4 regions of the Paracandidimonas lactea genome follow, and region 3 is predicted to be linked to each of the others. Evidence: predicted binding sites of a transcription regulator. Region 3 holds the regulator's gene; each other region holds the start of a gene.
The links. The regulator LexA, encoded in region 3, represses DNA repair genes until DNA is damaged. The targets are predictions, from matches to a motif close to ACTGTATNNNNATACAGT.
Positions count from the first base shown of each region.

Region 1: dinB (DNA polymerase IV) is a predicted target of LexA. The motif match lies at 2,036-2,053, and genes of this name have one in related genera.
Region 2: LOL23_RS05425 (PA0069 family radical SAM protein) is a predicted target of LexA. The motif match lies at 3,535-3,552, and genes of this name have one in related genera.
Region 4: imuA (translesion DNA synthesis-associated protein ImuA) is a predicted target of LexA. The motif match lies at 2,437-2,454, and genes of this name have one in related genera.

Region 1 is NZ_JAJJOZ010000009.1:164,503-169,748, reverse strand. It holds gene ntrB (nitrate ABC transporter permease) at 1-529, opposite strand, end outside; gene LOL23_RS15890 (CmpA/NrtA family ABC transporter substrate-binding protein) at 543-1,865, opposite strand; gene dinB (DNA polymerase IV) at 2,172-3,335, shown strand; gene LOL23_RS15880 (transporter substrate-binding domain-containing protein) at 3,624-4,433, shown strand; gene LOL23_RS15875 (amino acid ABC transporter permease) at 4,437-5,099, shown strand; gene LOL23_RS15870 (MOSC domain-containing protein) at 5,125-5,246, opposite strand, start outside.
Region 2 is NZ_JAJJOZ010000002.1:320,002-325,247, reverse strand. It holds gene LOL23_RS05445 (carbonic anhydrase) at 1-591, opposite strand, end outside; gene LOL23_RS05440 (pirin family protein) at 657-1,556, opposite strand; gene LOL23_RS05435 (YkgJ family cysteine cluster protein) at 1,754-2,032, opposite strand; gene LOL23_RS05430 (DUF2061 domain-containing protein) at 2,076-2,294, opposite strand; gene LOL23_RS05425 (PA0069 family radical SAM protein) at 2,441-3,520, opposite strand; gene LOL23_RS05420 (MBL fold metallo-hydrolase) at 3,758-4,786, shown strand; gene LOL23_RS05415 (TonB-dependent receptor) at 4,801-5,246, opposite strand, start outside.
Region 3 is NZ_JAJJOZ010000001.1:712,765-718,010, forward strand. It holds gene uvrB (excinuclease ABC subunit UvrB) at 1-504, opposite strand, end outside; gene LOL23_RS03330 (amino acid aminotransferase) at 712-1,911, shown strand; gene lexA (transcriptional repressor LexA) at 2,027-2,683, shown strand; gene lon (endopeptidase La) at 2,893-5,246, opposite strand, start outside.
Region 4 is NZ_JAJJOZ010000001.1:389,528-394,773, reverse strand. It holds gene LOL23_RS01860 (NRDE family protein) at 1-764, shown strand, start outside; gene LOL23_RS01855 (carboxypeptidase-like regulatory domain-containing protein) at 1,012-1,449, shown strand; gene ypfH (esterase) at 1,460-2,224, opposite strand; gene imuA (translesion DNA synthesis-associated protein ImuA) at 2,616-3,362, shown strand; gene LOL23_RS01840 (Y-family DNA polymerase) at 3,292-4,779, shown strand; gene LOL23_RS01835 (error-prone DNA polymerase) at 4,789-5,246, shown strand, end outside.

The DNA of each region.
Region 1 (5,246 bases), on a different contig from region 3:
GGTAGTCGCGCGGCACTTGGCGTACGCCGTCGGCGGTGTTGATGACCATAGGCCAGATGGCGCAGACGAAGATGGCCCAGATGGCTGCTGGGTCAGCGGCCTTGAACAGCAGCAGGCCGAGTGGCAGCCAGGCCAGCGGCGACACCGGGCGCAGCAGGCTGATCACGGGGGCGCAGATACGGTCCAGCACGTGCACACGGCCGATTGCAAAACCTGCCGGGATGCCGACGGCGGCGGCCAGCAGGAAGCCGAGCGCCACGCGGCCCAGTGATGCCAGCAGGTTCCAGCCTATGCCTACGTCGTTGGGGCCGTTGTCGTAGAACGGATCCCGGAACAGTTCAACCGCTGCGGCGAGTGTGGTTTCAGGGGGTGGAATGTCATCGATCGTGATCGCCACCAGCTTCCAGGCCAGTGCAAACAGGGCCAGGCCGATAACCGGCCCGGCGCACGCTGCGGCCATGCGTTCGAGCAAGTCGCTCAGTCGGCCACGACGCGGAGGGGCATATGCTTTGATGTCGACGGAATCCATGATCTATACCTCCTCAACGTGTCTTGATCTTGAAGTGGTCGGCATAAGCGACCGGGTCGTTGCCATCCCACCTCGACCCATCCATCAGCACGCTGGACCGCATTTCGCCGGCCGGCAGCATAGTGCCGGATGCATTGGCTGCGTCTCGGTACAGATCGAGGCGGTTGATCTGCCTGGCGACACCCGCATAATCAGGGTGCGCCGTGAGCAGGCCCCAGCGCTTGTGTTGCGTGAGAAACCACATGCCGTCGCTCAGATACGGAAAGTTGACCGCGCCCTCGCCGTAAAAACGCATGGCATGTGCGTCTTTCCATTTCTTTCCCAGGCCATTCTCGTATTCCCCCAGCATGCGTCCTTCTATCAAGCTGGCATCGGTATTCACGTAGGCCTTGGCGGCAATGGCACGGGCGGTTTCGCGCACATTCCCTGGCGAGCTGTCGATCCAGCGGCTGGCCTCCAGGATCGCCGCAGTGACGGCCCGGGCCGTGTTGGGGTTGTGGTCGACGAACTCGGCGCGTGTGGCCAGCACTTTCTCGGGGTGATCCGCCCAGATGTCCTGCGAGGTAGTGGTGGTGAAGCCGAGCTTGTCGCGGATGGCGCGCGCATTCCAGGGCTCGCCTACACAGAAGCCATCCATGTTGCCGATGCGTATGTTGGCAACCATTTGCGGCGGCGGGATTGTGACGTTGCGCGTAGTGGCCGGATCGATGTCATGGGCAGCGAGCCAGTAGTACAGCCACATGGCGTGTGTACCGGTGGGAAAGGTATGCGCAAAGGTGTAGGCGCGCGGAGCCGCCGTCATGCGCTTGCGCAGGGTCGCGCCATCGGTGACGCCCGCCTCGTGCAATCGATTGGACAATGAAATGGCCTGCCCGTTCTGATTCAGGCTCATCAAGACCGCCATATCCTTTTGCGTGCCCGCCAGACCGAGGTGCGTGCCGTAGATCATGCCGTACAGCGCATGAGAGAAATCCAGGTCGCCGTTGGTCAGCTTCTCGCGCACGGCGGCCCAGGAGGCTTCCTTGGACGGCACGATTGTGACCCCATGCTTCTTGTCGAAGCCCTTGAGTGAGGCCATTACCACTGATGCGCAGTCGGTAAGGGGGATGAAGCCGATCTTCACCGTGGTCTGCTCAGGCGCGTCGCTGCCCGCCGCCCAGACGGCAGCACGGGTCCAAGGGTCCAGCAATGACATCAGCCCGGCGCCGCTAGCCAGTTGCGCCGCACCGCGCAGCAGCTTGCGACGGCTGGCGTTGTGGCCGTGGCCAGTGTGAGACGCCGTTATGGCGGGTGCCGCGCAAGCGTCTGGCGTATCTTTGCGATTCATTTCGTCCATCCTTGCTAAGTTTCCAGGATGGATAACGCAAAAGCTGTGCCAACTATGCTTCGCCTGGATGGCCCCTGCGGGCGCCGCAATGGTGCGCCGTAGTAGAGGTGCGACCCATCCATGCGCCAAAGTCGTGCCATTTGTGGAGCGTGGTGTGGCACATGGGGGCGACTTATAATGCTGTGCATGTATACAGGCGCAGTTGCGCAGGCGGGCCGCCACCTGCCTGCGGCCATGTGCCGCAACCCCAATCACAAGCCGGATTCCCAACGCCGATGCGGTGTGCCAGGCTTGGCACCACCGCCGTATGAACCCATGAACGAGGACGCCATACCGCAAGCACCCGAGGCGCGCCGCATTGCGCACCTGGATATGGATGCGTTCTATGCGTCGGTGGAACTGCTGCGCTACCCCGAGCTGCGCGGAATCCCGGTGGTGATCGGCGGCGGCGCGCGGCATCAGCCACGCATATTGCCCGATGGCACGCGCGAATTCTCGGTGCTGCGGCACTATACGGGCCGAGGCGTTGTCACCACTTCAACCTATGAGGCGCGCGCGCTTGGTGTGTTCTCGGCCATGGGCATGATGAAGGCGGCCCAGTTGGCGCCCCAGGCCGTCCTGCTGCCGACCGACTTCACTACGTATCGCCACTATTCGCGCCTGTTCAAGGCGGCGGTAGCGGGCATAGCGCCCGCCATCGAGGATCGCGGCATCGACGAAATCTATATAGACCTGACCGATCACCCTGAGGCCTCGCTGCCGCTCGCGCAGCGCCTCAAGGATGCTGTGCGCGAGGCCACGGGCCTGTCGTGTTCGATTGGTATATCGCCCAATAAACTGCTGTCCAAGCTGGCGTCCGAACTGGACAAGCCGGATGGCATCACCATCATCGGTCCGGGTGATCTGGAGCGGCGGATCTGGCCTTTGGACGTGGGCAAGGTGAATGGCATCGGCCCCAAGGCCACCGCGCGGCTCAAGGCTTTGGGCGTGCATACGATTGCCGACCTGGCGCAGGCGCAGCCCGACTGGCTGCAACAGCACTTTGGCCTTAGCTACGCACGCTGGCTGGTGGACGTTGCCCATGGCATTGATGAGCGCCCGGTGCGCACGTATTCCGAGCCCAAGTCCATCAGCCGTGAAACCACGTTCGAGCGTGATCTGCACGTGCGCCATGACAGGGCCGAGTTGTCAGCCATATTCCTGCGCCTGTGTGAACAGCTGGAGGGTGACCTTGCGCGCAAAGGCTATGGGGCCTGTACGGTGGGCATCAAGCTGCGCTTCGACGATTTCCGCACCGTCACCCGCGATCTCACGCTGCCGGTGCCCGTGCGCGATGCCCAGGCCATCCATCGCGCCGCGGGCCAGTGCCTCAAGCGCGTGGTACTGGATCGCCGCATTCGGTTGTTCGGTGTGCGTGCCAGCGGCCTGACGCAGGATGATCCCGGCCACCCGGCGCCCGTCCAGCTCAGCCTGTATTAGGAAGGTCAGCATTAAGAAAGGGTTTGCCAACGCCAGGCCCGCCAATTGCTGCAGCCGCAACGGCCGCCGAATCCGCATCCTTGCTTGTCAGGCGGCCAGCGGGCGGGATTCAATGTGTGGCGCATGATCAAATAAGCGCCAGGCATAAGATACTAATCAACCTGTAGTTATAAAAAAATCAATTGCTTGCTAGCATCCATATAACGGCCGCGCGATGCACACTGAGTGCAGTGACGCTGCCAGGCCCGGGCGTCTGCCCGGCTCCTTGTTTCCAGACTGGAAGATCTCATGAAATTTTCTACCTTTGTGCGCAGCCTGCTGGCGGCGGGTGCGGTGGCCGGTTCGTTGCTGGCGGGTGGCGTGGCGCAGGCCGCCGACCTGCTCGATACGGTGAAATCGCGCGGCAGCTTGATTGTGGGGGTGGAGGGCACGTACCCGCCCTTCAATTATGTGAATGCCAAAACCGGTCAACTCGAGGGTTTCGACATCGACGTGGCTGACATGATTGCGCGCCGCTTGGGTGTGAAGGCCCAGTTTGTCAAGACCGAATGGAGCGCTATCCTTGCCGGCCTGGGTTCGGGCAAGTTCGATGTGATCGTCAACCAAGTGGGCATAACGCCCGAGCGGGAGCGCGCCTTTGATTTTTCCATCCCTTATGTGGCGTCCAGCCCGCAGCTGATTCTGCGCGCCAAGGACGACAGCGGCTACAAAAGCTTTGCCGACCTGAAGGGCAAGACACTCGGCGTTTCGCAGGGCAGCAACTACGAGGCCTTGGCCAAGTCGCAGCCAGGCGTGACGGTAAAGAGCTACCCCGGCGCACCTGAGTATCTGTCCGACCTGGTTAACGGGCGCGTCGATGCCGCGCTCAATGATGTGCTGATGACGGCGTATCTGGTCAAGACCTCAAACGTGCCCATCAAGGGTGGCGCCGTCGTGGGCGAGCCGCAGTTCAATGGCATCCCGTTCCGCAAAGGGAACCCGGCATTCAAACAGGCCATCGACAAAGCGTTGGAAGATGCATTCGCCGATGGCGAATTCGCCAAGATCTCCAATAAATGGTTCGGCATTGACGTCAGCAAAGTACGCAAGCCGGAATAATCAATGAACCTGTCAGAATTGTTGACGCTGGCCGCCCCTGTGCTGCTCAAGGGGGCGGGTTATACATTGATCTTTGCATTTTCGGCTATGGTGGGCGGCCTGCTGGTGGGCATATTGCTGGCGGTCGCCCGCATCGTGCCCAGCAAATGGACGCAAATCCCCGCGCGCGTGTACGTGAGCATGATGCGCGGCACGCCGCTGCTGGTGCAGGTTTTCATTGTGTATTACGGCCTGCCCAGCATCGGCATCTCGTTCACGCCGCTTACGGCCGGCATTCTGGCACTCAGCCTGAACGCCGGCGCGTATATCTCCGAGAGCCTGCGCGGCGCCATTCTGGGTATTTCGACCGGACAGTGGCATGCCGGCTACAGCCTGGGCTTCAGTTATTGGCAGAACCTGCACTACGTGGTGTTGCCGCAGGCCTTCAGGCTTGCGGTGCCGGCGATGAGCAATTCGCTCATCAGCTTGATCAAGGACACCTCGCTGGTGTCCGTTATTACCGTAACGGAGCTGCTGTTGGCGACCAAGGATGTGATCGCCACTACTTTTCAGCCGCTACCGCTGTACATGGCCGCGGCCGGCATCTATTGGGTGATGAGCCTGGTGCTGGAGCAGGTGCAGGGCCGGCTGGAGCGATACTTTGGGCGCAGCGTGCGCCGGGTGTAGGTGTGGCTGCTGGCGGCGCACGCCGTCAAACCGTGTATTCAGGCTCTAGTGCATCGCCCGTGCGCAGCACGGCGCCGCCCACCGGGCAGGCCGCCACCGCGTTCACCCCAAACATCACCCCCTCGGCAAACTGGCGGTGCTGCGCCA
Region 2 (5,246 bases), on a different contig from region 3:
GAACAGCACCCCCGTGGCCACACCAAAGTATGCACCGTGCAATTCCAGCAAGCCGGCATCGACACGCTCACGCACGGCGGGAAAAGTAAGCAGGTTGCTCAGGCTGTGCTCCACCACTGCCCATTCCAGCTGCTGTATCCAGGCTTGGCGATCGCCTGTGGGTGGGCCGAGCTTTTCGGCTACCGGCGCGATCTGCGACATCCACTTGCCGATAAAGTCGCGCTTGGACAGCGGCGGCGCCTTATCGGCAAATGCTCGCACCCCTCCGCAACTGGCATGGCCCATAACAACGATATGCTTGACTTGCAACGCGTTGACGCCGAATTCGATAGCCGCACTGGTGCCGTGGAAGGATTCAACAACGTCTGCTTCACAGGGTGGAACGATGTTGGCGATATTGCGGATGACGAACATTTCGCCCGGGCCGGCATCAAAAATCGTTTCCGGCGCAACGCGTGAATCGCCGCAGCCGATGATCATGATTTCGGGGTGCTGCCCCTTTTCCGCCAACTCTTCGTATCGCTCACGCTCCTGTGCCAGACGTCCTTCAAGAAATGATTGATAGCCTTCGGTAAGTCGTTGCGGAAACATGGATTCTCTCTGAGTTGAAGTAATTTATTTTATGCCAATCCACGCTTCGGGCCTAAAACAGTGTGTTATGCCACCGCATTTTTGGGGTGGGCGGACGGGGTGTCGGGCAAGGGGATGAACTCTTTATTGTCCATGGGGGGCAGCGCAATTCGCCCCGCCTGCCAGTCGGCTTTGGCCTGCTCGATGCGCTCCTTGCGCGAGGACACGAAATTCCACCAGATATGGCGCGGGCCCAGCGGCTCGCCACCCAGCAGCATCAGGCGCGATGCCTGCACCGCCTTGATACAGGGAACATCACCCGGGCCAAATACGACCATCTGTCCAGGCAGATAACGCTGCCCTGCTACCTCGATCCCGCCCTGGGCCACATACACCGCACGCTCCGCATGCCCGTCGGGCAAGGCCACGCGCGCGCCCGCCGCCACTTCCGCATCTAGATAAAACAATGGCGAATGCACTTTGGCCGGACTGGCCACCCCGAAGGCGTTGCCCGCGATCAGCCGCATACGCAAGCCGTCTTCTTCCAGGATGGGAAGTTCGCCCGCCCCATAATGATCGAACGCCGCCGCGTCTTCTTCATGTGTTTCAGGCACGGCTACCCAGGCCTGTATGCCGTCAAACTGCCCGCCTTGCTCGCGCATCGGATCGAAGCGCTCGGAATGGCTGATACCCGCACCGGCCGTCATCCAATTGAGCGCCCCCGGTTCTATGACTTGCTCTACACCCAGGCTGTCGCGGTGCGTCATGCTGCCCGAAAAAAGATAGGTGACTGTCGACAGCCCAATATGCGGATGCGGCCGCACGTCAAGCTTGCCCGGCACCGGCCCTGCGAGGGCTTGTGGCCCCATGCGGTCAAAGAAGATGAACGGCCCCACCATGCGCCGCTGCCGGAACGGCAACACCCGCCCCACCTCAAACCCGCCGCCCAGATCATGCTTACGGGTATCGATGACGATTTCAATCATGATGCAGCTCCTTGAGATAAAGAACGGCAGATGGCCGGGCAGGCCGGACGATCAATAACAATCGCTGGCCTGACAGCCCGTGACAAGGCCCTCGACCGACGCCATACCGGCAAGGATAACGCGTTTGCGTTGAAGAATCGAAGCGCGCAGCGCGTTCGGAAACACGCGCCTCTCGCTGCCAGCTATTGCCGGACGGCCTACGCTGCCTGATTCGACGGCGCGACGGGCGACGTTTGCGCCTCCATCCATCCCAGCCACCGCAAGGCATGTTCGGTGCTGCTGCCGCACATCTCGAGCGCAGGCTGCAGCGAGCCACAAACGGCGGGCCGTAAAGGGCTGCCGAACAGCCGGCACCGGTTGGCCTCGTCGAGCTGCACGCAGCGAACCCCGGCCGGCTTGCCCTGGGGCATGCCGGGGATGGGGCTGGATATCGACGGCGCAATGCAGCACGCGGCGCAGTTAGGGCGGCAGTTCATAAGGCGTGGTAGGACGTGAGCACCAACAGGATGCCCAAAGTGATCACCCGACAGCAGGGGTAGTATAGGCGCTGTGCTTGTAGCGCGCGCGCACCCTGCCCCAGAGTCGATCATGCAAGGGCAGCAGCAATACATTGCAGACAGGCTCAACCACGGCTGCCACGCCGCCCATGGCCATCGAGCCGGTGAACACATACATGACGACGAACGCGACCGACATATGAAGGGCGACCTGGCTGGTTTTCTGGGCGAGTAGCATCATGACAATATCCGGTCTTTATTAGCTATAAGTAAATGATAGCTATTACCAATAATACAGGATAATGATTAATCTTCATGGCGCTAATAGGGGAAACCTATGCTGCTGCCCGGGCAGGGCGCCACGCCGACGCAGCCGCGCCTGCACAATCAGAACAAATCCAGCTGGGGGCTGGCGGGCGCCGGGCGATGGAACTGGCTGAGGTCGAGATCAATGCGGCGCTCGTTCAGCCCCGCGCGGGCGCAGGCGCGGCGAAAACGCTGACGCAGCAGGTCGGCGTAAATGCCCGTGCCGCGCATGCGTGTAGCAAAGTTGGCATCGTAGACTTTGCCTCCCCGCATCTCGCGCAAGAGGTTCATGACGTGCGCTGCTTTGAGTGGATAGTGCGCCTGCAGCCACTCTTCGAACAGGCCGGCCACTTCGCGCGGCAGCCGCAGCACGGTGTAATGCGCATCAAGCGCCCCCGCCTGCCCAGCCAGCGAGACAATAGTTTCGAGATCGTGGTCGCTCAAGGCGGGGATGAGGGGCGAGACCAACACCCCCGTGGGCACACCCGCCTGACTCAGGGCGCGCACGGCCTCCATGCGCGCCATGGGCGTACTGGCGCGCGGCTCGAGGGTACGGGCGATATGCCTGTCCAGCGTGCCAATGGACATGAACACACGTACTAGCCTGCGCCGCGCCATCCGCGCAAGCAAATCAAGATCGCGTGTCACTGCGGCCGATTTGGTGGTGATGGTGAATGGATGACCGAAAGCCTCGAGCACATCGAGCACCTCAGCCGTCAGGCGCAAGCGCCGCTCGATGGGTTGGTATGGGTCGGTATTGGTGCCCATGGCAATCACCTGCGGCTGGTAGGCGGGCCGGGAGAGCGATGCGCGCAGAACCTGGGCCGCATTGGTTTTGGCGAACAACTTGGTTTCGAAATCCAGCCCCGGCGAAAGATTCAGATAGGCGTGGCTGGGCCGTGCATAACAATAAATGCAGCCGTGCTCGCAGCCCCGATAGACGTTGACCGACTGATCGAAGGGGATATCGGGGGAGTCGTTGTGCGAGATGATGCCGCGCGCCAGTTCGCTGGTGACCGTAGTGGGCGGACGGCCCGGCGCGCCGCTGCTGTCGTCGGGTTCAACGGGCCAGCCGTCGTCCACGGCTTCGCGGGTATGGGTGTCGAATCGCGAGGACCGATTACTGAGGCTGCCTCGGCCCTTGAGCGGCGCCAGGTTCATAATGGCCACCAAATACTGATCAAATAAACAGTATATATGAAAGGCGCCCACACCACGATCACCCAACCGGCAGCGACTGCTCATCCCCCTGCGGGCATGGTTCGCGCCTGGCCTCTCATGCAGGTATGAGCGCGCCGCGCAACCACCCCTGCCCAGGGCTGATTCGTGCGGCAATGGTTCCCATGATGCGGCAGCCCCTGATACAGTGTTCGCGTTCACTATCCCCCGGAGACCGCCATGATGTCATCCCTGCGCCGCATACTGCGCTCCATCCTGCCGCATGCCGCACTGGGCATTGCCTGTACCACCGCCCCTCTGGCCACCGCAGCCACCCCGCCCGCCGCACCCACGTCAGTCGGCGCGCCGCACGCCACGCAGGTACCCGGCTACTACCGGCAACAAGTCGGCGCCGTTACAGTCACCGCGCTTTATGATGGCTACATTGGCGTCAATCCGGCCATGCTGCATGGCTTACAGACGAAAGACATCCAGACGCTGATCGCACGCATGTTCCAGCGCCGGGATGACGGCGGCGTGCAAACCGCCGTCAATGGTTACCTCGTGCAAACAGGTAACAGGCTGATCCTGATCGATACCGGCGCCTCGTCCTGCCTTGGCGCCACACTTGGGCATATCGGCGAGAACATCCAGGCTGCGGGATACCAACCTAGCGATATCAGCGACGTGGTGCTGACACACCTGCATCCCGATCACGTGTGCGGCGCCATCAACGCTGACGGCGCTGCGGCCTACCCCAACGCCACGATGTGGGCGCCAAACGCGGACAGCGACTACTGGTTGAGCCCTGAAGTGGCTGCCGCCGCGCCGCAAGACGCCCGCGTGTATTTCGACATGGCGCGCAAAGCGGTGGCACCCTATGTGGATGCGGGCAAATTCAAGACCTTCGACGGCGGCGAAGTTGTGCCAGGGCTGAACGCCGTGGCCACACATGGCCACACACCGGGTCACACCTCGTACCTGCTGCAATCGGAAGGTGCGACCCTGCTGATCTGGGGCGACATTGTGCACGCGCATGCGGTACAGTTTCGACACCCCGAGGTATCGATAGAGTTCGACACCAATCAGGCCAGCGCCATCACCACGCGCACGCGGGTCTTCAGGGAAGCCGCGTCGCAAGGCTGGATGGTGGCGGGCGCCCACCTGCCCTTTCCAGGCCTGGGCCATTTACGCAAAGAGCAGCAGGGCTATGCGTGGGTGCCTATCGAATACGCGCCCTTCGATAGAACTGGCGATGTTTCCAGGTAAGCCGCGCTTACCCCTTACATCCGATAGCGCAGCGTCAGCATGACGTTGCGCGGCGCGCCAGGCAGATTCAGGTTGGGGCTAGTGCCATGGCCCGATACGTAGTAGCCGGTGTCGAAGACATTGTTCAGGTTGAGCTGCACCTCGACGTTTTTGTTGCGATACCAGCCGGCAATATCGGCAGTTATGTAGCCCGGCAGCGTCACAGTGTTGCCTGGGTTTGCGAAGCGCGCACCGATCAGGTTCACGCCGCCGCCCGCGCCAAAACCGTTTGCAAAATCTTTGGTCAACCACAGGTTGCCACTGTGCCGCGGTGTCAGCGTGGCGCGCTTGCCTTCGATATCCTGCCCGGCATCACGTCCGATCGAATCGATGACGCGGGCATCCAGGTAGGCATAGCCGGCCAGCACTTTCCAACCCCGGGTCAGGTCGCCCGAGAAGGTCAGCTCCAGGCCATCGGTGC
Region 3 (5,246 bases):
CATGGCGTGGTAGTCGCCCGGATTGCCGATTCCGTATATGCAGGACACCGTGCCGACGATCACCGTGTCCGGCCGTTCCAGCAGACTTTTGGTGGCAGACAGCCGCATCTGCTCGATATGCTCGTTGATGGACGAGTCTTTCTCGATGAACAAATCACGCGTCGGGACGTAGGCCTCGGGCTGGTAATAATCGTAGTACGACACGAAGTATTCCACTGCGTTGCGCGGGAAGAACTCGCGCATCTCGGCATACAACTGCGCGGCCAGCGTCTTGTTGGGTGCCAGCACGAGCGCCGGACGCCCGCAGCGCGCAATCACATTGGCCATGGTATAGGTCTTGCCAGAACCCGTGACGCCCAGCAACGTCTGATACATCAGGCCATCGTTGAGCCCCTCGACCAGAGCATCAATCGCGCCCGGCTGATCGCCCGCGGGCGGATAGGGTTGGTACAGCTTGAAAGGGCTGTCCGGGTATTCGATGAAACCGGGTGCGGGTGCGTTCATGCCTGAACCTGTAACACTGGACACTGTAAGGGTAAACCCCTTATTATCACATTATTGAAAAAAATTACTTCAAGCTTGCGCAGCAAGGGCTGGCGCGCCGCTCGATGCTTCACCGGCGGCAGCATGGCTCGCGCATTGTGCAGATAAACAACCCGGCTTCGGCCGGCCCGCATTGCCTCTCTCCCACTCTCAGCCCACATCCAAGCCATGACAACCCTTTTCGATTCCGTCGAACTCGCACCGCGCGACCCGATTCTCGGCCTCAACGAACAATATAACGCCGACACCCGTTCCAACAAGGTGAACCTCGGCGTTGGCGTGTACTACGATGACGAAGGCCGTATCCCCCTGCTGGCCGCGGTACGCAAGGCAGAAGAAGCCCGCGTCGCCGCCCATGCAGCGCGCGGCTACCTGCCCATCGAAGGCATCCCTGGCTACAACACCGGCGCACAAACATTGCTGCTGGGCAAGGATTCTCCCCTGCTGTCGTCCGGCCGCGTCCTGACAGCCCAGAGCCTGGGGGGCACCGGCGCACTCAAGATCGGCGCCGATTTCCTCAAGCGCCTGCTGCCCGCTTCCAAGGTCGTGATCAGCAACCCCAGTTGGGAAAACCACCGCGCGCTGTTCGAGGCCGCTGGTTTCACTGTCGAAACCTACCCCTACTACAACGCGGCCACCCACGGTCTGGATTTCGACGGCATGCTGGCCGCCCTGCGCGCACTGCCCGCGAAAACCATTGTTGTGCTCCATGCGTGCTGCCATAACCCCACCGGTGTCGATCCCACCTTCGCTCAGTGGGAACAAATCGCCGATGTCGTGCGTGAACACAATCTGGTTCCCTTCCTCGATATCGCCTACCAGGGCTTCGGCGACGGCCTGGAAGAAGACGCCGCCGTGGTTCGTATGTTCGCTCAGCGCGATGTCACCATGCTGGTCAGTTCTTCGTTCTCCAAGTCCTTTTCGCTATACGGCGAACGCGTCGGCGCCCTCACGCTCATCTGCTCCTCACGCGAAGAGTCCGTCCGCGTGCTCAGCCAGCTCAAGCGCGTCATCCGCACCAACTACTCCAACCCGCCCACCCATGGCGGCATGGTAGTGTCGTCGGTGCTGAATACGCCTGAGCTCTTTGCCTCATGGACACAAGAACTGGCCGGCATGCGCGACCGTATCCGCACCATGCGTGCGCAACTGGTCGAAAAACTCAAGGCCAACGGTGTGCAGCAAGACTTCAGCTTCGTGCTAGCCCAGCGTGGCATGTTCTCGTACTCCGGTCTCACGTCGCAGCAGGTCGACCGACTGCGCGACGAACACGGCGTATACGCTGTGGCCAGCGGCCGCATCTGCGTCGCCGCGCTCAACAGCCGCAACATCGACTACGTCGCCAAGTCCATCGCGGCAGTGCTGTAAGCACAACCGTTGCTCGCCGTGGCCGCGCCATCCGCGCCGGCCACGGCGCAGCCTTGATCTTTTCCCCGAATTGCTGCAGAATCCCTACCTGTATATAAATACAGTCAGGGTAGTCATGGCCATCAAACTCACCGCTCGCCAGCAGCAGATCCTCGATCTCATCCGCAGCGAAATCTCCCGTACCGGCTTCCCTCCTACCCGGGCCGAAATCGCCCGCGCGCTCGGCTTCAGGTCCGCCAATGCGGCCGAAGACCACCTCAAGGCTCTGGCCCGCAAGGGTGCCATCGAGCTCACCGCAGGCGCCTCCCGCGGCATTCGCCTGCTGGGCCTGGCTGGTGCCTCCCACCCAGCCGTCGCACCCGAGGCGCTGCCCGGTGCGGGGCAACTGCTCATTCCCATCGTTGGCCGCGTAGCCGCCGGCAACCCCATTCTTGCGGCGGAGCACGTCGAACGCGAAGTCGGCATCGAGCCCGCCCTGTTCACCCAAACGCCCGATTACCTCCTGCGCGTGCGCGGCGCCAGCATGCGCGACGTCGGCATCCTCGACGGCGACCTGCTCGCCGTGCGCAAGGCCCCCGAAGCTCGCAATGGCCAAATCGTCGTCGCACGCATCGGCGACGACGTCACCGTCAAGCGCTTTTCCCGCTCCGGCCAGCGCATCGAACTCCTACCCGAAAACCCCGATTTCCAACCGATTATCGTCACCCCCGACGACGACTTCACCCTCGAAGGCATCGCAGTAGGCCTGATTCGCAGTACACCTTTGCATTAAGGCCTGGGCACCACGCCGCAATACGACGGCGAGCACAAACACACCTTTCACTGTCGCTATCGTCGGCACATCAAACACAAACAAAAAAGGCTGCGCTTGTTCAGTACAGAGCCCAGCCTTTTTTGTTTAACCGCTCGGTTTACCAGACCAACGCGTGGCGTCAGCGCGGCAACCGGGACATACGTACCTCCCGGTTGCCGGCAACTGCATCAATGACGCAGGCCGTCGGCGTTGTCGCCCGATCCAGGCTTGGCGGTGGCCACCGCTTCGGCGGCCAGGCGCGCAACCTCTTCGTCTGACAGGGGCGTGGGCATGTTCTGCAACGCCACTTCGAGCACGCGGTCGATCCAGCGTACAGGGATGATCTCAAGGTGGTTCTTGACGTTATCCGGGATCTCGGCGAGATCCTTCACGTTTTCTTCCGGGATCATCACTGTCTTGATGCCACCGCGGTGCGCAGCCAGCAGCTTTTCCTTCAGGCCGCCAATACCCAGTACTTCACCGCGCAGGGTGATCTCGCCGGTCATGGCCACATCGGCCCGCACGGGTATGCCGGTAAGCGCGGACACCATGGCGGTGGTGATGGCGATACCCGCCGAAGGGCCGTCTTTAGGTGTGGCGCCCTCGGGGAAGTGCACGTGCAAGTCGCGCTTTTCGAATGCCGTGTTGGGGATGCCCCACTTCTGCGCACGCGCACGTACCACCGTGCGGGCCGCCTCGACGGACTCTTTCATGACATCGCCCAGCGAGCCGGTGCGCAGCACGACACCCTTACCGGGCATATCGGCAACTTCGATGGTGAGCAGATCGCCGCCAACCTCCGTCCAGGCCAGGCCTGTTACCTGACCGATCTTGTTTTCTTTCTCGGCATGACCGAAGCTGTAGCGACGCACGCCCAGAAAGTCGTTGAGGTTCTCAGCGGTCACCACCACTTGCTCGGCAACCTGCGCCGGCGCCGCCTTGGGCCCCTTGCCCGCGGCAACATTTTTGCCCAACTGCTGCTTGACAACCTTGCGGCAGATTTTGCTGATCTCGCGTTCGAGCGCGCGCACCCCCGCTTCGCGGGTGTAATAACGCACGATGTCGCGGATGGCCGGTTCCTGGATCTCGAGCTCGCCTTCCAGTACGCCGTTGTTCTTCATGAGCTTGGGCAGCAGGTGGTCAAAAGCGATATGAACCTTCTCGTCTTCGGTATAACCCGAGAGGCGAATAACCTCCATGCGGTCCAGCAGGGCCGGCGGAATGTTCAGCGTGTTGCTGGTTGCCACGAACATGACATCGGACAGGTCGAAGTCGACCTCGATGTAGTGATCCTGAAAGGTGTGGTTCTGTTCGGGATCAAGCACCTCAAGCAGGGCCGACGAGGGATCGCCGCGGAAATCCGCACCGATCTTGTCGATTTCGTCGAGCAGGAACAGCGGATTGCGCACTGCAACCTTGGACATGTTCTGCAGTATCTTGCCCGGCATGGAACCGATATAGGTGCGGCGGTGGCCACGGATCTCGGCCTCATCGCGCACGCCGCCCAGCGCCATGCGCACGAACTTGCGGTTTGTGGCACGGGCAATAGACTGGCCCAGCGACGTCTTGCCAACGCCCGGAGGGCCAACCAGACACAAAATAGGCGCTTTCAGCTTGTCGACACGTTGCTGCACGGCCAGGTATTCGACGATGCGTTCCTTGACCTTTTCAAGGCCGTAATGATCCGCGTCCAATACTTGCTCGGCATTGGAAATGGAGTTGTTGATGCGGCTCTTCTTGCGCCACGGCAGGCCGATGAGCGTATCGATGTAGTTGCGCACCACAGTCGCCTCGGCTGACATGGGCGACATGAGCTTGAGCTTCTTGAGTTCGGAATCGGCTTTCTTGCGTGCCTCTTTGGGCAGGTGGGCAGCCTCGATCTTCTTTTCGAGTTCCTCGATGTCGGCGCCCTCTTCGCCCTCGCCCAACTCCTTCTGGATGGCCTTGACTTGTTCGTTCAGGTAGTAGTCGCGCTGGCTCTTCTCCATCTGCTTCTTGACGCGGCCACGAATGCGCTTCTCGACCTGGAGGATGTCGATTTCGGATTCGAGCTGCGACAGCAGTTTTTCGAGCCGACCGGCGGTGCCGGTGACTTCGAGCATTTCCTGCTTCTGTTCGAGCTTGAGCGGCAGGTGCGCGGCAATGGTGTCGGCCAGGCGACCGGCGTCGTCGATGCCAGTGAGCGAGGTAAGGATTTCCTGAGGAATCTTTTTGTTGAGTTTGACGTATTGCTCGAATTGCGCCACCACGGCGCGGCGCAGGGCCTCGGACTCGGCGCCCTCGCCTTCTTCAGCCTCAATGGCGGTAACGACCGACATGAAATGCGTGTCAGCGTCGGTAACCTTCTGGATGCGGGCGCGCTGTACGCCCTCGACCAGCACTTTCACCGTGCCGTCGGGGAGCTTCAGCATCTGCAGGATGCTGGCCGCACAGCCGATTTCGTAGAGATCTTCAGGGCTGGGATCATCCTTGCCGGCAGACTTCTGCGCCACCAGCATAATGTTGTTGCCGGCTTCCATCGCCAACTCAAGGGCTTTGATGG
Region 4 (5,246 bases), 320 kb from region 3:
ATCTCGCCCTCGGCGCCCATGCGCGCTGGCCGCTGTTCATCGCAGCCAACCGCGATGAGTTCCATGCCCGCCCCTGCAGCGTCGCGCAACCCTGGACACAACGCCCCGACATCATCGCTGGCCTTGATCTGCAGGGTGGCGGCACTTGGCTGGGGGTTACGCACGCGGGCCGCTACGCCCTGATCACCAATTACCGCGAGCCCGGCCATGCACTGGCCCATGCGCCCTCGCGGGGGCGGCTCGTCAGCGATTACCTGGAGGGCGCGCAGTCGCCGCTCGACTACGCGCGGCAGGTGCATGCGGACGGCACGGCATACAACGGCTTCAATCTGATTGTGGGCGACAGGCAGCAAGCCTGCTATCTCAGCAACCGTGCGGGCCAGGCGGCCCCCGTAGTGCTGCCGCCGGGGCGTTATGTGCTGTCCAATCATCTGCTGGATACACCCTGGCCCAAAGCGCGCCGCTTGCGCAGCGCGCTTGACGCCTTTGCGCTCGAAGGCCTTGAGGCGTCTCTGGCACCGGCATTCGATGCGCTTCGGGATGCCACCCAGGCCGAGGAGCACGCGCTGCCGAACACGGGCCTGACTCCGGAGCGCGAGCGCCTGCTCAGCAGCCCCTTTATCGTCAGCCCCGACTACGGTACCCGCTGCTCGACCCTGATCGCGCTTGGCGCGAGCGGGCAAGGTTTGTTGAGTGAGCTCAGCTACGATGCCCAGGGGCGCCCCGTGCAGCGCCACGACTGGCCGTTCAGGCTGGTGGGCTGAGCCTGGCGCCGCTACAGGCCGTACGGGCATAGGATGCATAGCGGCGCAGCCCTTGAGGCTCCCGTGCTTGCACTTGCAGCAAGTGGCATACACTCGTCCAGGAGTGCCCGGCACGCGCTACACGCGGCATACGATATGCTGAACTCCATCCAGCCTTTGCGTTTCCAGCTGGCACGGAACAATCAACAACAGCCCAACCAACCAGGTCTGATCAACCAGCACCTTCATATTGGGCACGGAGCACACCATGAATCGCATCTCTTTTGCGGCTACCGCGTTGGCGAGCCTGCTTGCCTTGGGGGCCGCCCAGGCGCAACTGCCGCCCACGCAAAACCAGAACGGCATTGTTTATGTATCCGGCGGCTTTGGCCAGGATGAATCCACGGCATTCAGGCAAGCCAAATCGCAATATGCCTTGGCGCTTACTTTTGCCACCCATGCCGAAGGCAGCAGCAGTTCGCCCTATGCCGCGGATGTGCAAGTGGTGATCCGCGACATCCAGGACCAGCCCGTACTGAACGTAACCTCGGATGGCCCGTATTTCCTGGCGCGCCTGCAGCCTGGCAGCTACAAGGTTTTTGCAACCTACGAGGGCCAGACACAGTCGCAAAAAGTGGTGATCAAGGCAAGCGGCACGACCGATATCAAGTTCACCTGGAAACTGCCCGCCAGCGGCCCCATGTAGCCTGCCTTGGTCAATGCAAGGTGTCACCAGGGCCGGGGCTTCTGCTTTGGCCTTCTTGGTGCTGGGCTTCGTCCAGCGAAGCGAAGGCAGCTTCCCAACTGCGCAGGGGCACGCAGGTTTGCAGCCGCACCACAGCCTGGTTGACCAGTGCCTCGTGGAGCGTGTGCCCCACCCCCGATGCGATGTCCAGCGTCGCATCGGCTTGCAGCTCGCCCAAATGTTTGAGGCTGGCTTCGATTTCACGCACAGATATCACGTCGTCTTGCGCGCCATGAAAGAAATGCAGCACTGTGGCAGGCGGAACGTGTTCGGGCAAACGGGTATAAGCACCTGAAAAGGCCAGGACACGGCCAGCCAGATCATTGCGTTCGTGCACGGCCTCAAGCGCCAATGTGGCACCCTGCGAGAACCCGGCCAGCGCGGTTTGCTGGCCGCTCAGGCCATAGGCCTGCTGGATGGCACGCACTTCAGCGATCAGCGAGGCCACGGCTTTTTGCATGCGCTCGGCCTGATTGCCCGCGTGCAGCTCTACCGGATCGACCCAGAAGTAAGCATCCGCTACTTGGCCCGCGCCCGGGCAGGCGCGGTTTTCGAAGGCATAAGGCAATACCACCATTGAGGCAGGAAAGGCCTGCTTGATGGCGTCGGCCAGTGGAAACAACTGACGCGGCGTGGCGTCTTCGCCGTGCAGCAGCACAAACAACAACTGCGGCTTACCGCTGCGTGGCACAAATACGTAGGGCTGCGGCAACCCCGGCTTTTCAAACATCCCCATGGGTGGGCGCCTCCGGAAAACGCTAAATCAAGTCTGAAATCAATAAGGAAATTGTACGCTGAAGCGCCCTGCACGCCGGGGCTTCTTCGGGCGAATGCAGTGGCAAGCCAAGATGGAAATAGAGCCAACCACGCCTGTATAGACTGTATCGAATGCGCGCAGTCGGTCGAATGAGCACAGTGCAGTTGGGCAAAATTTTTATAAAGCTTTATACTGTGTATTCATACAGTTTTTTGAAAGACGGATACCTTGGCTCAGTTGCCACAATCCCTGACGCATCTGCGCCGGCCAATCTGATGCGGCCCCGCTTGCCGTCTTCGTTCGCCGCGGCTTTGCCTGTCCATCTGCCACGATTTATCTGTTTCGATTCCACGATTCACGTCTCGCTTCCATGGCCCAGACCGCTCCTGTTCATTCGCCGGCCGCACTCCGGCACCCCGAGCGCATCCACCCCGCTTTGTGGCGAGGCAGCCAGTTGGCGCGCCCGCCTGGGGCGGCAGTGAGCACGGGTTTTGGCGCACTCGACAAGCAATTGCCCAGCGCTGGCTGGCCTCTGGGCTCATTGGTCGAACTGCTCCCCGACCGGCCGGGCCAGGGTGAGCTTTCCCTGCTGCAGCCTGCCCTGGCCCGCCTGCCTGGCGAACGGGGTATTTACCTGCTCGCCCCTCCTTGCACACCATATTTCCACTGTTGGTCCAACTGGGGGCTGGGAGGCCGCCAGATTATATGGATCACGCCCGCCAGCATGGCCGACACACTCTGGGCCGCCGAACAGATCCTGCGCCACAATGCCGGCGCCGCCCTGCTTTGCTGGGCGGGCCCCCTGCGCCCCGCCGCACTGCGCCGGCTGCATCTGGCCGCCCGGCAAAGCGACACGCTGTTCATCATGGCACGCCCGCCCACGGCGGCCGAGCAGGCCAGCGCAGCCCCTCTACGCCTGGCGCTGGCCCCTGCCGCGCACGGCCTGGACATCCGTATCCTGAAACGGCCGGGGCCGGCCTGCGCCGTCACCATCTCACTGGCCTTGTATCCGGCGCGGGCGGCTTCCACCGCCCCTGTTCTCCATCATGCAGCTCTGGATCAGTCTTTACCTCTGCACGCACAGCCTGGACGTCAGTTTTCCGAACTGGTCGGCTGAGCAAGCGGCAGCCGTGCTGGTGCGCGACCGCATCCATACCTGCACACCCGCTGCGCAGGCCCGGGGCGTATCGTCTGGCATGAGTGCAGGGGCTGCGCGCAGCCTAGCCCCCGGCATCCAGCTCGCGCCTGACGACCCCTCGGCCCGCGAACGCCATCTGCGCGCCCTGGCTCTGGGCATGCTGCAATACACGCCCAATGTGACGTTCTTTCGCGAACATGCCGTACTGATGGAGGTGCGGGCCAGCCTTATCCTCTTCGGCGGGCCGGTTCAACTGTGCCACCGCGTCCGCGCCACACTTGCCAGGTTGGGCATGCGCGCCCAATTGGGCATGGCGCCCACTGCTCTAGGCGCCTGGCTGCTGTCCCGCCAGCACCCCGCCGGGCGGCGTGCGCTGTCCATGACGCGCCTGGCCCGCCTGCTCGACACCCTGCCAGCCCATGCCCTGCCTGCGGCGCAGCCCTATGCCGACTGGCTTGAAGGCATAGGCTGCCGCACACTGGGCCAGTTGCGTGGCCTGCCTCGCGCTGCCTTGCAGCAGCGCAGCGCGCCGGCACTCATGCGAGATGCTGACGCCGCCTACGGTCTCTCTGTGCAGTGTTTCGACTGGTTCGAACCACCACCCTGTTTCAGCCAACGTTACGACCTGGTCGAGCATATCGAACACACGGGCGGTGTGCTGGCCGTTGCGCTACGGCTCATCGAACAGCTCTGCGGCTGGCTGCAGGCTCGGCAACTGGCTGTGGGTCAGTTGGATTTCACGCTCGACCACGAAAAAGGCCGCCATGCGCGCCCACCTACCCGCTTCGCCCTGCGTTTATCCGAAAACGCCTGGGCGCCCGATGATTTTGCTGCAGTGCTGCGCGAGCAAGTCCAGACGCTGAGCCTGCCCGCGCCCGTCGTGGGCATCGCACTGAGCGCGCATCATCCAGCCGAACGGCCCCCGGCTAATACCAGCCTGCTGCCCGAACCCGCCCAGTGGCAGCGCCAAGAGCACCGCCTGCTCGATCTGTTGCGCGCCCGGTTGGGCCCGGCGCGCCTGCGGCGCAGCGTGCCTGTTGCCGATTACCGGCCTGAGCAGGCCAACCTATGGCTGCCTCTGGGCACCGAGCCCGATGGCGGCCTGGAAGGGGCTGCCATCGCCCCACCACCACAATTGCCAACACATGCCCGGCCATGCTGGCTGCTGGACCCTCCGGAGCCGCTCAATACCCGCAATAACCGCCCCATGCACCAGGGCGCGCCATTACGGCTGATTCTGGGCCCGGAGCGCATGGAAAGCGGCTGGTGGAGCAGTACCGGCCATGCCCAACGCGATTACTTCGTAGCCCAGGATAGCCAAGGCGCCCGCTATTGGGTCTACCGCCTGCGCGGCAAGCCGCCGCAGGGCTGGTTTCTGCACGGCCTGTTCGGCTAAGGGGCTGCCATGCACACTACCGCACTGTCCGGCTATGCCGAGCTGGATTGCCTGTCCAATTTTTCTTTTCTGCGCGGCGCCTCCTGCCCCGCACAACTCGTCGAACAAGCGGCCAGGCTTGGCTACCAGGCGCTGGCGCTGTGCGATGAGTGCTCGCTGGCCGGGGTCGTGCGCGCCTACACTGAAGCCGAACAACAAGGCATCAAGCTCATCGTGGGCAGCCGCTTCGAACTCGACGGCATGCATGTGATCATTCTGGCCTGCAATACCAACGGCTATGGTGACCTGTCCGAACTCATCACCCTGGCGCGGCGACGCAGCGGGAAAGGCTGCTATACCTTAGGCCTGCACGACATTGCCGAGCCGCCCGCAGGCTATGCACACCTGCGCCAACTGCCGGATTGCCTGGCCATCCTGCGTCCTGCGCATGACATCGCGCCGCCGTTGCTGGATGAACAGCTCGCCCG